DNA from 2 places in the Virgibacillus kimchii genome. Region 2 is predicted to be linked to the other one. Evidence: predicted binding sites of a transcription regulator. Region 2 holds the regulator's gene; the other holds the start of a gene.
The links. Region 2 encodes Rex, which represses fermentation and respiration genes when NADH is low (regulators of the CRP and FNR family bind a similar motif). Its sites were predicted from a motif close to TTGTGAAATATTTCACAA; they were not measured.
Positions count from the first base shown of each region.

Region 1 (7,690 bases), 700 kb from region 2:
CCCCTTTTGGTGCGCGGCCCAGTCCGTCAATTTTACCTGTATCGCCTTTCATGAGGGCATCTTCGTAGAAAATCTCATCCTTATTGCTTTTACCTTTATTCTCCCGTATCTTATTTTGAATAACGACACGGCGGTAATGCTGTGCAGCGGTTGTTTTAATGTCAAATGGAACTCTTTTTGAAAGCTTATACAGCCAGCGCAGTACTTTTTCATGTTCAGCCGGAGAAATCATATCCGATTCTTTCCCCCGACCTGTAGGAACAAGGAAAAAGACACTCCATAATACAACACCGAGTTTTTCCACCATTTCCGCCATCTCATCCAGGTATTCATAGTTATAACGGGAGATAACCGTATTTACCTGTAACGGCATTTCCAGTTCATGCAAATAATTAATTGCATTCATTGTTAAATCAAAAGAACCGGAAGTTCCACGGAAGTGATCATGAACTTCTGCACAATGTCCATCTATACTGAAAGCCCATCTGGACAGACCAACATCTTTTGCTTTTTCCATCGCTTCTTTCGTGACGTTCGGAGTTGCAGAAGGGGTCATCGACACACGAACACCTTTTTTCACTGCATATTCCGCTATATCAAAAACGTCCGGACGCATTAATGGATCACCGCCTGTAAACACAAGCATTGGATTATCCATTTCATAAATATCATCAATCAATTTCTTTCCTTCTTCAAATGAAAGCTCCAGCGGGTGTCGGTGGTATTGCGCCTCCGCCCGGCAATGCAGACATTTCAACTCACACGCTCGAGTGAGTTCCCAAATAACGATAAAAGGATTTTCATTATAATCCTTAGGAAACATGTTACCACTCCTTTTCAAGCTTATACGCTATAACCCAACTTTACGCCTAATCAATTAATAAAGGTGTGATGTTTCTCACAGTTTGTACATATTTCAAAAATTCGACACATAAATACAGATTAGCTTTCTATATGTACTTATGGGCGGCATTTTCAAAGCCACTTCCCGCACAGATATAAAAATAAAGGTTCTGACCCTCATAAATCAGAACCTTCTTAGTTTTTTATTTACTTTTTTCCGATGATAACTTTCCAAAGATCTGGACCTTCTTCTACATATTCCCAGGAAAATGTATCTTCACCGCGCTCCATCATAAACTGGTACTGAAGCGGCTTTGGATCATGGTCATTGGTCAGCTGCATATACTCACCGGCATCCAACCCGTCAAATACTTCAAAGATTCTCGGGTGTCTGATTCTCGGTTCTATGTCAGGTGCATGAACTTTCGCAGCAAATTGCATTTCGCTCATTATGAACCCTCCTCATGACGTATTTTCATTTACACTACCATCATAAGATGATTTAATGAGAAACTCAGTGATAAAGAGCACCATTAATGTATGATTTTTATCACTTAACATAACCTTTTACTAAAATTATTCCTGGGAAAATGATAAACTAAAATAGAGTTAGCGATTCAATACAACTATAAGAAAAAAGGATTTATTTATGAACCAGCCATTCATTATAAAGCCTTTATCGGAAAGGAGCTTTAAAATGAACTTGCATATGCAATCGACCCAGGAATTATTGCAGTCCTTTCCTTTGTTTAAAGGATTGAGTGATTTTGAAATGGAACCGATTCTTGAAATTGCAAAAAATCGTACTTATCGTTCCGGCTCCCATATTTTTATGCAGGGAGACCCGTTAGACAGAGTTTACTTTATATATAAAGGCAAAGTAAAAATATATAAAACCGATATACATGGAAAAGAACAGATCGTAAATATTCTGCAGGCCGGGGATATGTTTCCGCATCAGGGTTTTTTCAGACAGGATGATTATCCTGCCCACTCACAGGTAACAGAGGATTCTGAGCTCATATTTATTCCTATTCAGTCATTTGAAAACTTTCTCATCACCCATCCTGAAATATGTATAAAGCTTTTCCGTGTGCTTGGTGACAAAATCGTTGATCTGCAAAGCAGGCTGCAGGAAAAAATCCTGCATAACACATATGAACAAATTATTATGCTGCTTTTGCGGCTTGCAAAAAATTATGGTGAAGAAGCAGATGATTTTAAAACGGTGATTAAGTCCCAGTTCACAAACAGGGAGCTGGCAAACATGATTGGTTCCAGCCGTGAAACTGTCAGCAGAACGTTAACACAGCTGAAAAAGAAGAAATTAATTGAAACAAATAAACAAGGTTTTATTGTATTGGATAACGATGCATTGGAAGATGAATTATTCTAAAGAACAACTTGTGGAGTGGCCATCATTTGGTCACTTTTTTTGTTTTTTTTTTAAAACAACCTCTTCTCTCCTCACTTGCACAGTTACGCAAACCACCCTGTTTCTCTTCACTTTTTTAAAATATTTGTGACATTGGTCACTTACTCTGTTCCCGAAAATGATTATCATATAATTAATCTTTATTTTTAGGAGGGAATGGAATGAATGACCAATCGTTTGTGGAATTGGATGTACGAGAAGATTTACGCTTAAAAAAAGAGCCTTTTGATAAGATTATGGGCACTGTTAAAGATTTAAAAGAAGGACAGGCGTTTATTTTACATGCTCCGTTTAATCCTGTTCCCTTGCATAAAGTTTTAAAACGAAGAGGTTTTCAAAATGAGGCAGTTAAAGTAGAAAAAAAGCACTGGAAAGTGACCTATACGAAAAAGGAGGAAAAAGAATAATGATTATTGATAACCGTGGGCTGGAACCTCCTCAGCCAATGATGCGCACATTAAAGGCACTGGAAAAAATGAATTCAGGGGAATCCCTTTCCATCATAAATGATCGAAGACCGATGTTTTTATATGAAGAGCTGGATGCATTGGGCTACCATCATGAAACGGAGCCACAGGATGATGGAAGCTACAAAATAAATATTACCAAAACCGGTGAGTAAAAATGTTAGGAGCAGGTTTTAAAACAGAAACAAACATTAAGCTGCCGCTTGGATTCATATTATATGCTCTTTTAGCTCTTACGGCATCCCAATGGATTCTCTTTTTAAACAGTGATTTATTAACGGCAGGACAATTTCGCTTTCCGGAAATATGGATGGGAGCTCACTTTCTTCTGCTTGGTTATGCGGCAATGATTGCTATGGGAGCGATGTACCAGCTTGTACCTGTTGCCTTTTTAACCCCCATCTGGAGCCAGAAATTAGGCTTTGTACAGCTCATTATTACCATTATAGGAGTTACATTATTTTCCATATTATTAGGAACAACGCCGCAATATGCTATATATGGCGGAATTCTGGCTATCCTTGGTATTCTGCTGTTCATCCTGCAAATGGGAAAAACAATCCTTAAACAGGAAAAGAAAACTGTAATGACTTATTTCGTGCTTGCGGCGATTTCAAGCTTCTTTCTTACCATTGCAGCAGGGTTCTTTCTGGCGTGGAACATTGCCTATGGAGGGATTGCCAATCACGAGTTAATTCTCCACTCCCACATTGTATTGGGAGTTGCTGGATGGTTCAGTTTATTGATTTTTGGTTTTTCTTATAAACTTGTACCCATGTTCAGCCTTTCACATGGATATTCCATGAAATGGGCAAAGCCTGCTTTTATTACGTATATTGGTGGGTTAATTGTATTAATTATTTCCTTTTGGATCACTTTTCCATACGTTGATACGATCGGATGGCTTCTTTTATTTTTGGGATTTGGATTTTTCGTGCTTGATATAAAGGAAATTCTTGAAAAAAGAGTGAAGAAAAAATTGGACAAGCCATTTACCTTTTCCCTATTCGCGATCGGAAACGGACTCGTTATTCACTTTCTGGCACTCTTCATGAATTTAATGGACATCAGCAATGAAAATGTATGGAGCTGGTTAATCTTTCTTTATATAATGGGATGGATTGTCTTCAGTATTCTTGGTTACTTATATAAAATAGTACCGTTTTTATGGTGGACTCATAAATATTCGGAACGGATCGGTAAAGAAAAAGTTCCAACCCTGAAAGATATGATTAACGAAACATTAAGTGTTTATCTTTTTATCGGTTTTATTGTCAGTGTCCTTGGACTCACTGCAGGAGCACTGTGGCAAATCGGCTACATGGTGTATATTTTCCAGGGTTTCCTGGCAATCACAACCCTTGCTTATGTCTTGTCCATTATAAGGGTTTTAGTAAAATAGAGAGGTGTTAAAATGTCATTGGAAACAAAGGTTGGAGCAGCTTTGTTTGAAGTCATTGATCCCGAGCTGGGAATTAATATTATGGATTTGGGGCTTATATATGGTATAGGTGTCTATGAAGATAACGATGTACTGATAAAAATGACGCTTACGACACCGGGTTGTCCCATGCATGACAGTATTATAAACGGTGTAAAATACCGTGTTTCCCAAGTGGAAGAGGTCGGTGAGGTCATTGTGGATCTCGTATGGGAGCCTGCATGGAATCCGGGGAAAATGAGTGATAAAGCAAAAGAAATGCTTGGGTTTGGCTGATCGGATGCAAAGGCATATAATTTGATATGTCCGCCCCGGCAGCATACTGCACTTTCACTTCGGGTACAATTCCGTCATCCGGCTGGAAAGGGAACTACGTATGTCGCCGGGGCCTATATGGTTCCGAACATTGAAACTATACAATACGGAAGCTTCTTTATTTTAACCCCCGCTGACAGGTGGGATAAATGCTACGACATCCCCGCTTTCCAAAACAGTTTCCTCTCCCGCATATTCTTCATTCACCGCAATCATTGCCTTATCCAGATTCTCAGATTGATACTTCTCCAGCCAGGTAGACTTCAATTCATTTACTGTAATGTTTTCCACATCCAATGAAAGCTTATCCTTTCCAACTGCTTCCTGCAATTCTGCAAAGAACAAGACATCAATCATCCAACATCTCCTCCTCCCTGGGCAATTTTTCTTTATATGATGTTTTTTCCAACTGATCCCCGATCCATAATTCTCCGTCTTCCCAATGTTCTTTTTTCCATATCGGCACGATTTCCTTAATGCGTTCAATCGCATAGCTGCTTGCTTCAAATGCATTTTTACGATGAGGGGTCGAGACGGCGATTACTACCGCGGTATCCGAAATATCCAGCCTGCCGACCCGATGGGCAATCGCACAGGCTGTGTTCCCCCATTTTCTTTCTATTTCTTCTCCGATCTGTGCCAGTTTTTTTTCTGCCATCGGTTTATACGCCTGATATTCCAAATACAACGTCTTTTTTCCATGAGTGAATTCACGCACCGTTCCAATAAACGTACTTATGGCTCCCGCTTCTCTTCTCGTTACTTTTTCCACCACATCATTCATTTCTATCGGTGCTTCTGTAATCCAAAAATTTTTGGTCATGCGCTATGTATCCCCCTTATTTCCCTTCCATCCCTAAAATAAAAGCGGAGATTTCCGGCAGCTTTTCATCCAACTCATTCATCAGGAAAATTTTTTTATCGGCAGGCAGCGGAATGTTTTCATCCCAGGAAATAACTGCCATAATATGGGATAGTTTTAATAGAGCGAGATCTTCTTCATTTTTAATTATAATTATTTTTGGGAAACCTGCCTGTTTAAAGCCTTCCAGAAGAAGGATATCAATCGGCATAAAAGCGTATAAAGAAAGTAGCTCATCCAACGTATAATCCGATGTATCCGCCACTGTCAGCTGCAGCTGGTTTTCTCCCTGCACCGCACTGATTTGGGCACCTGCCTGTAAATGTCTGTAGCTGTCTGTTCCCTTTACTTTTTTTGGCTCCCCACCATGCCCATGATGCTTTAACGTTGCGGTCTGCTTATTCATGGCGGTAAAGTAACGGATCAGCTTTTCCATTACAGCTGTTTTTCCTGTATTCTTATACCCAACAATCTGGCAAATAGAAAAAGGATGCTCTCCTTGCATATTCATCCCTCATTTTTCAGGGGGTCAGACCCCCGCTGCACTAACACATTAAAGCGTTAACGCGTTAGCGGGGCGGGGGTCAGACCCCCACTCTAAAACTTTATGCGTGCTAAAAAAGGTTAATTCATTCTGTATGAATTAACCTTTTACCTATTAATCCGGTATACCTAAAGCAATTTTGGCGTAGCGGGACATCTTTTCCTTTCCCCAAGGCGGATCCCACACAATGTTTACTTCTATTTCTTTTACTTCCGGAATATCAGCAAGTGCGTGACGGACATCCTGCTCAATATGGCCTGCCAACGGGCATCCCATGGCAGTTAATGTCATGGTCACGGTACAAAGTCCATTATCATCTAAGTCTACATCATATATTAAACCCAGGTTAACGATATCAATACCCAATTCGGGGTCAATTACGTTTTCAAGGGCACCCATCAGATTTTCTTTTAACGCTTCGTCCATTGATCATCCCTCCTTCTTGATCCTACTTACATTTAAACATATTTTCTCCATTTTTTAAATGATATTACTCACACTTACAGGTGTTTTTCAAACCACTTTATCGTTTTCAGTATCGCATTTCTGCTTACTTTATGATCCTGATTGGCTTCCTTGATAAAGGAGATATCTTCTTTGTTCTTATATTGCCTGGAGACATCTTCATAAAATGTATAAGAATGGTCAAATGGAACCACAGCATCATTTTCTCCATGCCAAAATAATAATGGCCTGTTTTCCAGCTTTTCCGGTTGCAGAGACAAATCATACTGCTGCAGTTTTTCATATAATTCCTCAATCATTTCATCCGTTACGGGCAGGTTCCCTGTTTTCTTAAAGCTGTCAACCAATGTCTTTGCATAGGTCGTTATTTTTGGGGAGCCCATGAGAATGGCTGCTGTCTTAATCCATGAATATTGTGTGAGAGCAGCGGATGTAGTAATGCCTCCCATGCTCGTTCCAGCGATACCAATACGATCATCCATTATTAATCCCTTTTCATCCAGTTCTTTCTTCATACCTTCAAGTTCCACGACATTATTCATAACGATATCCCAGAAGGAAACCTGTTTTTTTTCCGAAGAAACATCCATCTCTCTTGCCCCATGATATTGGCTGTCGGGCAAAATTACTCTGCACCCCTTCTCAGCCAGTAAATAAGCTAGTGGAAGATTATGCTCCTTGGCACTCGTAAATCCATGAAAATAAATGACCGTTGGCAATGCATCCTTTTCTTTAGCAGCTTCCACTACATGTAATACGGGAATCTCATTTAGTTGCTGTTCAAATATACCGATCATCTTTTTACTCCTTTGTTCACTTTTATCACATATAAAAAATCGTATCTCTTTTCCCATTTCACTTCAACTTATTTATTCCTTTTTCAACCATTTTGCAAACCTGTAAAGGAAAATTTACTTTACATTACAAGCATCCACCTATAAACTATGGTAAATGAGGTGAACCTAATGAAAAACAGAAGACATTTAATTGCACTGGATTTGGATGGTACACTTTTGACGGATATGAAACTGATTAGCGAACGTACGAAAGAAACCTTATTAGCAGCTATGGAACAGGGTCATATTGTAGTTATTGCCACCGGCAGACCGCATCGGGCAAGTATGGAGTTTTATGAAGCGTTGGGGCTGAATACCCCAATGGTTAATTTTAATGGAGCTTTAATTCATCATCCGAAAGATGATAAGTGGCATGCCCTTCATAACCCAATGCCCGTAAATACCGCACATCAGATCATTGATGCCTGTTACGAATTGGATGTAAATAATATTCTCGCTGAAGTCATGGACCAGGTATACCT
Region 1 covers NZ_AP043951.1:227,171-234,860, reverse strand. Annotated here, with positions in the region: gene ACZ42C_RS01390 (TIGR04053 family radical SAM/SPASM domain-containing protein) at 1-823, opposite strand, end outside; gene ACZ42C_RS01385 (DUF2249 domain-containing protein) at 1,051-1,284, opposite strand; gene ACZ42C_RS01380 (Crp/Fnr family transcriptional regulator) at 1,541-2,239, shown strand; gene ACZ42C_RS01375 (DUF2249 domain-containing protein) at 2,440-2,685, shown strand; gene ACZ42C_RS01370 (DUF2249 domain-containing protein) at 2,685-2,900, shown strand; gene ACZ42C_RS01365 (hypothetical protein) at 2,903-4,147, shown strand; gene ACZ42C_RS01360 (metal-sulfur cluster assembly factor) at 4,160-4,462, shown strand; gene moaD (molybdopterin converting factor subunit 1) at 4,625-4,858, opposite strand; gene ACZ42C_RS01350 (molybdenum cofactor biosynthesis protein MoaE) at 4,851-5,324, opposite strand; gene mobB (molybdopterin-guanine dinucleotide biosynthesis protein B) at 5,341-5,868, opposite strand; gene ACZ42C_RS01340 (metal-sulfur cluster assembly factor) at 6,022-6,333, opposite strand; gene yjfP (esterase) at 6,408-7,169, opposite strand; gene ACZ42C_RS01330 (Cof-type HAD-IIB family hydrolase) at 7,338-7,690, shown strand, end outside.
Region 1: a site for Rex is predicted at 2,364-2,381, ahead of ACZ42C_RS01375 (DUF2249 domain-containing protein). Genes of this name have one in related genera too.

Region 2 (7,690 bases):
GGACCATTGTTTTTTCAGGAATGAGTTTTTATTGGGCCATGGGAGGGAGAATCGGTGTCAGGTCCCTTGGAGGCGCGATCTATGAAATATCCTTCTCCTTCTTTTATCATCATCGTATGGCTGACAGGTGTCATTAAATTACTTGGGTTACTTTTATTATTTATGCTTATTGTTCGATGGAGGAAGGCCATAATAAAACCCCCAGGGCAAAGCCCAATGAGTAAGTGGGGGACGAATCGCCTTCGGACAAGGGATGGTTTTTTCCTTCTCAATTGTCTGACTTATCGAGTACTGCTTGTATTAAGTGAAAGTTAGCTTGTGTACGAGTTCCCAACCTTTTTCTTTTTTGTATATGTCCATTCTATTTAAAATTGTTTTGGAAATCTTCATACAACTGTTTGCTTTTCCGTGATAAGCTCCGAAAATGATATAAAAATATATTGGAAAATACAATATAATTGGGTGTGTCATATTAAGGGTTTGAAAGTCATGATCAGATATTGGTTGATACTGTTCCATCTTTTATATCAGTAGTTGTCTCTTGCTATTTCCTTTCTATTTGGAGCGAGTGGTGGTTGTTCCAGCCATTTATTTTTGGTCATTAAATTGAACCATTCTTTTGTAATCATTATATTTTTTAATATGATTTTTTCATAAGTGGTTACAAGATCTACTCGCATTGCTGAAGCAAGACCTGCACCATGATATGATTGTGCAGATTGTAATAAGAATCCCATGTGGTACAACATTAACTTGTCTGAAAAGGGAGCATCCCGTGATGGCGTAACCTCTGACTCCCAAGACATTGGAACAGGCAAATTATCTCCTTTTAAAATTTTGCTTAATGATTGAATTTGTTGGTTGGAAGCATTTTGGGTACTCTCTAAAAATTTTCTCACCTCTTTTGATTTTGTCACTTGGCTAAATCCTATTGAAAGTGATTTTTCCATTATTTTCTTTTTTATATTAAGGGAGAGTGCAATAATTTCTGTTGCAGCTAAAGGACGTTTATCTCCAAAAAAGCCATTAATAAATTGTTGACCTGAGACAAATTCCGGTTTTTTTTCAGGGTAAAAGTAAGGGTCCCTTTGAAAATGTCCCTTCTCCAATAGTAATTCAGTAGTTCGCTGATACATACTCATTCCATCATTGCTGCATGATTCATAAAAATGTCTTAAATCCCTTCTAACAGAAGAACTAAGTGATGTAGTATGCCCTAATAAACCATGCAACGTCATAATGTGTAAGTATTGCAAACAAAATATGTCAGAAAACAATCTTTCGGTTCCTTTATTAAGGTCTGATTCTGAAAACCCAACTGGAACTGGAAATCTTTCGTTCTCAATAAACTTTTTTATTTGTTGCTTTTGTTTATCGAAAGTTTTTATTGCATCTTGGAATATTTCTTTTATCTTATCATCTTCTATAATGGACAACATATATTTATTTACAATATCAACAGCAGTACCATTTATATATTGTCCCCACAATGTTCCTATTTCAGCAGATGTGAGTTTTAATTCTTCTTTATCCATGTAATCACCTCTTTTTAATGTTACCCCAATTATTAGGGTTTTATTTAGATTAATGTTCCAGTTATTCTGTTTTTAATAATCGGGTGCTTTATTAAAAGAGGGTAATGAGACAGCATAGGTACTTTTTTCGGTTAAATATTGATTTAGGTCCAAAGTATTAACCTCACTTATTTGCATATAACTAAGATATTTAATTAGTAACTTCGCTTGAAAAGAGTATGCTCTTAGTGTCTGCGTGCGTATAGATGTTTAGCAATGTCGAAATAATGCTTACATTTATAACGAAGCGATTTTAATACTACATTAAAAGGAGAATTAAAGTGGGAAAATTGGATAACAAAATTGCATTTATAACAGGTGCAGGATCTGGGATGGGTAAAGCTCAAGCTTCCCTTTTTGCAAAAGAAGGTGCAACCGTCATAGGCGCTGATATTAATATTGAAGGGGTGAAAAAAGTTGCAGAAGAAATTAAAACTGAAGGCGGAGATGCATTGGCAGTAGAAATAGATGTATCAAACAAAGCCAGTGTAGAAGCTGCAGTTAATAAGGGACTGCAACAGTACGGAAGGGTTGATATTCTAAGTAATACAGCCGGTATTCTAGATGGATATGCTCCAAGTCTGGAAACATCAGAAGATCTTTGGGATAAAACTATTAATATAAATCTGAAAGGTGTTTACTATGTGACGAACGCCGTACTTCCACAAATGATTGAAAACGGACAAGGTACCGTTATCAATATTGCTTCCATTGCCGCATTTGTTGCAGGAGGCGGTGGCGCAGCATATACAGCTGCTAAGCATGGTATTGCCGGCTATACAAGACAGCTTTCATTTGATTATGGTCCAAAAGGTATAAAAGCAAATGCAATTGCACCTGGAGCAATTGAAACAGGTATGACAAAAGAAATCTTTGAAGAAGGTTCAGCAGATGTAATGGAAGCAGTAAATTCTGTTCCGGCAGGCAGATATGGTCAAGCGGAAGAAATTGCTACTGTTGCATTATTCCTGGCAAGTGAAGATTTTTCCTTTATGCATGGGGCGGTTGTGCCAGTTGATGGTGGATGGATTGTAAAATAAGAAGTTAATCATAGAGAATGAGCATATCTAATGATGGTGTTTGATTTCTATATAATTAGAAAAGATTCTTCACAACGGGTTTTTTTGGTTGTTATAAAGACTTCACCAAACAAAAAATAAAGAATCCATTTTGATACAACTTTTTTCAAAATGGATTCTTTTTATTTTTCATATAATGCGTAGCTTTAAAGGATCAGGCCATATTTAAAAGCTACACGAGATGGTCGGGAAGCCTATGCTCAGTGTAAAAAAAGAACACTGTTTTCATTGCGCGAAAGACAGGTATAGCTCAACTATTCTATCTTCCTTTTGCTTACAAATTCGCTTCTTCCTCTTCCTGCAAACCGGCCCATTCTTCCATTAATACCTCAGCTTGCTGTTTTAATTCATTTGTTTCCATGGTCAGGCTTAAGGCTTTCTCATGGTCCTGGTAGACTTCCGGGTCTGTCATCTGCTCCTCCAGTTCTGCAATGGCTTCTTCCAGTTTCTCTATTTGGGTTTCCAACTCGCTAATTTTTCTTTTTCGCTTCCGCTGTTCACTTTGCAGCTGTTTTACTTCCCAGTAGCTGTTTTTCTTTGCTTCCCGTTTTTTTGCTTTTTCTCCCGCTTCTCTTAACCTTTTTCGTTCAGCTTCTTCTTCTTTCTTTTCTGTGTAATAATCATAATCGCCGAGATAAAGAGTAATTCCGTCTTTATTCATTTCAGCTACCTGGTCGGTAATTCTGTTGATAAAATAACGGTCATGAGAAACAAAAATAATCGTTCCCGGATAATCCTGCAGTGCTGCTTCCAATACCTCTTTACTGTCGATGTCCAGGTGGTTTGTCGGCTCGTCCATAATAAGCAGGTTTGCCTTTTGCATCATCAGCTTGGCCAGTGCCAGCCTTGCTTTTTCTCCCCCGCTTAAAGCTTGGACCGGTTTTAATACTTCATCCCCGGTAAATAGAAAGTTCCCTAAAACGGTACGGATATCTTTTTCATTAATCTGCGGGTAATCATCCCATAATTCGTTAAGTACCGTTTTGGAGGATGTCAAGTTAGCCTGTTCCTGGTCATAGTATCCGATTTGTACGTTCGTTCCTATTTGAATCGTGCCGCTGCTTGGTGTATTTTTCCCCAGGATGGTTTTCAGCAGGGTTGTTTTTCCGACACCATTTGGACCGATAAGCGCAATTCTTTCCCCACGGTTCACATGGAGCGTGGCATTTCTGAACAACATCGCTTCTTCCTCTTCATAGCGAAATGAAAGATCCTCCAATTTTAATACGTCATTTCCGCTTCGTCTGTTTATTTGAAAGGAAAAGTTGGCAGAAGACTCATCCCCCAATGGCTTGTCGAGTTTTTCCATACGGTTCAGCTGTTTCCTTCTGCTTTGCGCTCTTTTTGTCGTCGAAGCCCTGGCAATATTGCGCTGAATAAAATCCTCCAGCCGCTTTATTTCAGTTTGCTGTCTTTCAAATTCCTTCAGTTCTTTTTCATAGTCCAAGGCTTTCTGTTTCAGAAAATCACTGTAGGAACCATGATACTTTTTTGTTTTATGCCGTGAAATTTCATAGACGATGGAAACGGTCTTATCGAGAAAATAACGGTCATGGGAAATGACTACAATGGAACCGGGATATCCCACCAAGTAATTTTCGAGCCAGTTGAGGGTGTCCATATCCAAATGGTTTGTCGGCTCATCCAGCAGGAGAAGGTCCGGCCTGCTCAACAGCAATTTACCCAAAGAAAGTCTCGTCTTTTGTCCACCGCTTAATTCACTGATCGGTGTATCGTAATCAAAATGATGGAAATGGAGTCCGGTGAGTACAGACTTTATATCGGCTTCATACGTATATCCGCCTTCTTTTTGGAAGTTTTCCATGAGCTGATCGTAATCATGCAGCAGCTTTTCATAATCCTTGCCGGAGAGGGTGTCCGATTTTTGCAGTTTTTTTTCCATTGTCCGCAGTTCGTTTTCTTTGTGAAGCAAATGGGAAAACACTTCCAGCATTTCATCCCAGATCGACTTCTCAGACTCCAGTACAGTATGCTGTGCAAGATAACCGATCGTTAAATCTTTTGGCTTAAAAAGCTCTCCTTCATCATAGGTAAGCTCCCCGGCCATAATTTTCATTAAGGTTGATTTTCCTGCACCATTTCTCCCGACAATGGCGATCCGGTCATTTTGTTTCACTTCCAGTTTTATATTAGATAAAATCTCTTCCGCACCGTAAGATTTGGAAAGCGCATTTATTTGCATCTGAATCATTATCTTCACCTCATCACCTTCCAGTTTATCTTATAATTGATGGAGCAAGCAATATAATTGTGAAATAAATCACGACTTCCGGCTGAATTTCTGTTAAAATAGAGATAAACGCTGGAATAATGGAGTGAAGCGAATGTCTGATTTCACACATTTTAATGAAGAAGGCAGAGCTCGAATGGTGGATATTAGCGAGAAAAAAGAAACAGAGCGGACTGCTATAGCCAGAACTAGTATCTTGGTTAATGAAGAAATATATTATAAAATTACGGAAAAAAGTATAAAAAAAGGGGATGTGCTCGCAGTAGGGCAGGTTGCAGGCGTGATGGCAGCCAAGAAAACGTCCGATATCATTCCTATGTGCCATCCGCTGCCATTAACTTCTATTGATATTTCCTTTGAATGGTTTGTGAAAGACGGTACCTACGAGCTGGGTATAAAAGCGTTTGTAAAGACGAAAGGTTCCACGGGTGTGGAGATGGAAGCTTTAATAGCAGCTTCTGCCACCGCGCTTACCATCTACGATATGTGTAAATCCATTGATAAATCAATGGTTATTGGTCAAACCTATTTAGTGGAGAAAAAAGGTGGAAAGTCAGGAGACTACTACCGGGAAGAAAAGAGGAATCAACATGGATCAGAATAAAATACCACAAGCAACGGCAAAGCGATTGCCGCTTTATTACCGATTTTTAAATAATTTAAACCACCAGGGGAAACGCAGGGTTTCTTCCAAAGAGCTGAGCGAAGCGGTGAAAGTCGACTCTGCCACCATACGCAGGGATTTTTCCTACTTTGGTGCGCTTGGTAAGAAAGGTTATGGGTATAATGTGGAATACCTGCTTGGTTTTTTTAGAAAAACATTGGACCAGGATGAAGTTACAGATGTTGCATTGATTGGAGTCGGTAACCTGGGAACAGCCTTTCTAAATTATAATTTCCTGAAAAACAACAATATAAGGATCCAAATGGGATTTGATGCTGATCCTACTAAAGTTGGCACGACAATCAGTGATGTACCCATCTACCATATCGATCAGCTGGAGGAAAAAATGGAAGGGATTGAAGTTGCCATTTTGACCATTCCCGCAGAGGAAGCGGACACTGTTACGGATAGGTTAGTTGATCTGGGGATTACAGGAATATTAAATTTTACCCCTGCACGCATTACTGTACCCAATCATATACGGGTTCATCATATCGATTTGGCCGTGGAACTGCAGGCCTTGGTATATTTCCTGAAACATTATCCTTTAACAAAGAACTCGGTGGAGAATTAAGAGGCTGAAAAGGTCTCTTTTTTGCGGCATAAAATTTGTGGGAATTCTTGAAATAAATTTAAAATAGTAAATTATACCTATAAATTTTGGTTTTATAAGTCAAAAGGCATCTTTTCGGATGCCTGGCCATAGTCTATGATATAGGGTGATGCTTTCTTCATAATGGTTGTGAAATAATCATTTTTTCTAATCAGGTGTTATCCGGTTTTTAAAATTATTTGCAATAATACAAAATAATGGCGATGCACCCTTTAAGCAAATAAATAATGCACTTTTTCTTTGAAAATATGAAAATGAATGACGGGGGCACCATAGAAACTTGAAGAAAGCACGCGAGAAATGAAGGCTGTACATAAAAACAAGCGTGCTATGCTGACTATATTTCCTTACTTGCAAGAAAGAAAGTATAAAATTTTTGCAAATCTTTATGGTGGGGCTAGGAACTGCTGTACCGTGGTCCCAGAGAAGTATTTCGAGGTAGTAAAAATTTTTAAGTGCTAAGTATAAGAAAAGCTAAAGATTCGCTATAGGGCGAGCTTTTCTAATCGGCACTAAAGTATTTTCTTCTGCATAAGTACCATAGGGGCTACTGCAAAGGTGGGCAGTAGCCAAATTTCTTGTGAGCAGCCTTGATTTTATTAAACAATTACATAGGAGGTAGCGTAAGTGAGAGAGTGGAAACTGTTACTTTTGGCCTTGGGTCTTTTGCTCGGTATTTTCCTGGCAGCCTGTAATGATGATGCAGGAGTAGATGAGGCCGAAGAAGAAGAGGCGGACACGGAAGAAGAAGCTGAAGCAACCGAAGAAGAGGAAGAAGCTGAGGAAGAGGAGGAAGAAGCAAGCATACCGGAGGATGAGGAGTTGTTTGCAGTCCTCGAGCGTAACGTGGCGACTATGGCGGATGATGATAAGACAGCCCATATGGAAACACTGCACTCTGAATCACCGGGATATGCAGAGACGGAGCAAATCCTGGAAGATATGTCCGTTTACACATTGGACATTGACATTTCTGATATGGAAGTGGAAGAAAAATCCGAAGAGGAAGCAAGGGTTTTTTACACACAGACGAATATTAAACTGGATGGGCCGGTTTATGAAAATAATGAACTGACCGGTGTCCATATTTTGCGTCCGGAAGATGGAGAATGGAAGATTTATGATACGGAGCTCGTAGATTACGTTGTACTGGATGAAAATGGGGAGCCATTAGAGGAAGGGGCAGCAGAAGAAGTAGTAATGGAAGGCGAGTATGCTGATGCTGTATCCGGGCTGGAAATGCCATTTGATGAAGATGAATGGGTACTGATCCACTATGCGGAAGATATGGGTGAAGCCATTGCTGAATATCTGATGCCGGGAGATGATATTGACGATTTCTCGGAACTTGTAACAGTACATTATTTCCCTGGCGGAAAAGATGAAATCGGAGTTGCACAATTTATGGATGTCATGGAGACCAATTTAACAGATATGACGGCAGAAGGTGAATTTGCATTTAACCGGCTGGAAGAAACCGAAGAAGAAGGAATATTTGAATTCTCGGTG
Region 2 covers NZ_AP043951.1:3,749,206-3,756,895, forward strand. Annotated here, with positions in the region: gene ACZ42C_RS18295 (DUF3231 family protein) at 528-1,535, opposite strand; gene ACZ42C_RS18300 (SDR family NAD(P)-dependent oxidoreductase) at 1,856-2,614, shown strand; gene ACZ42C_RS18305 (ABC-F family ATP-binding cassette domain-containing protein) at 2,928-4,865, opposite strand; gene moaC (cyclic pyranopterin monophosphate synthase MoaC) at 4,999-5,508, shown strand; gene ACZ42C_RS18315 (redox-sensing transcriptional repressor Rex) at 5,495-6,142, shown strand; gene ACZ42C_RS18320 (hypothetical protein) at 6,809-7,690, shown strand, end outside.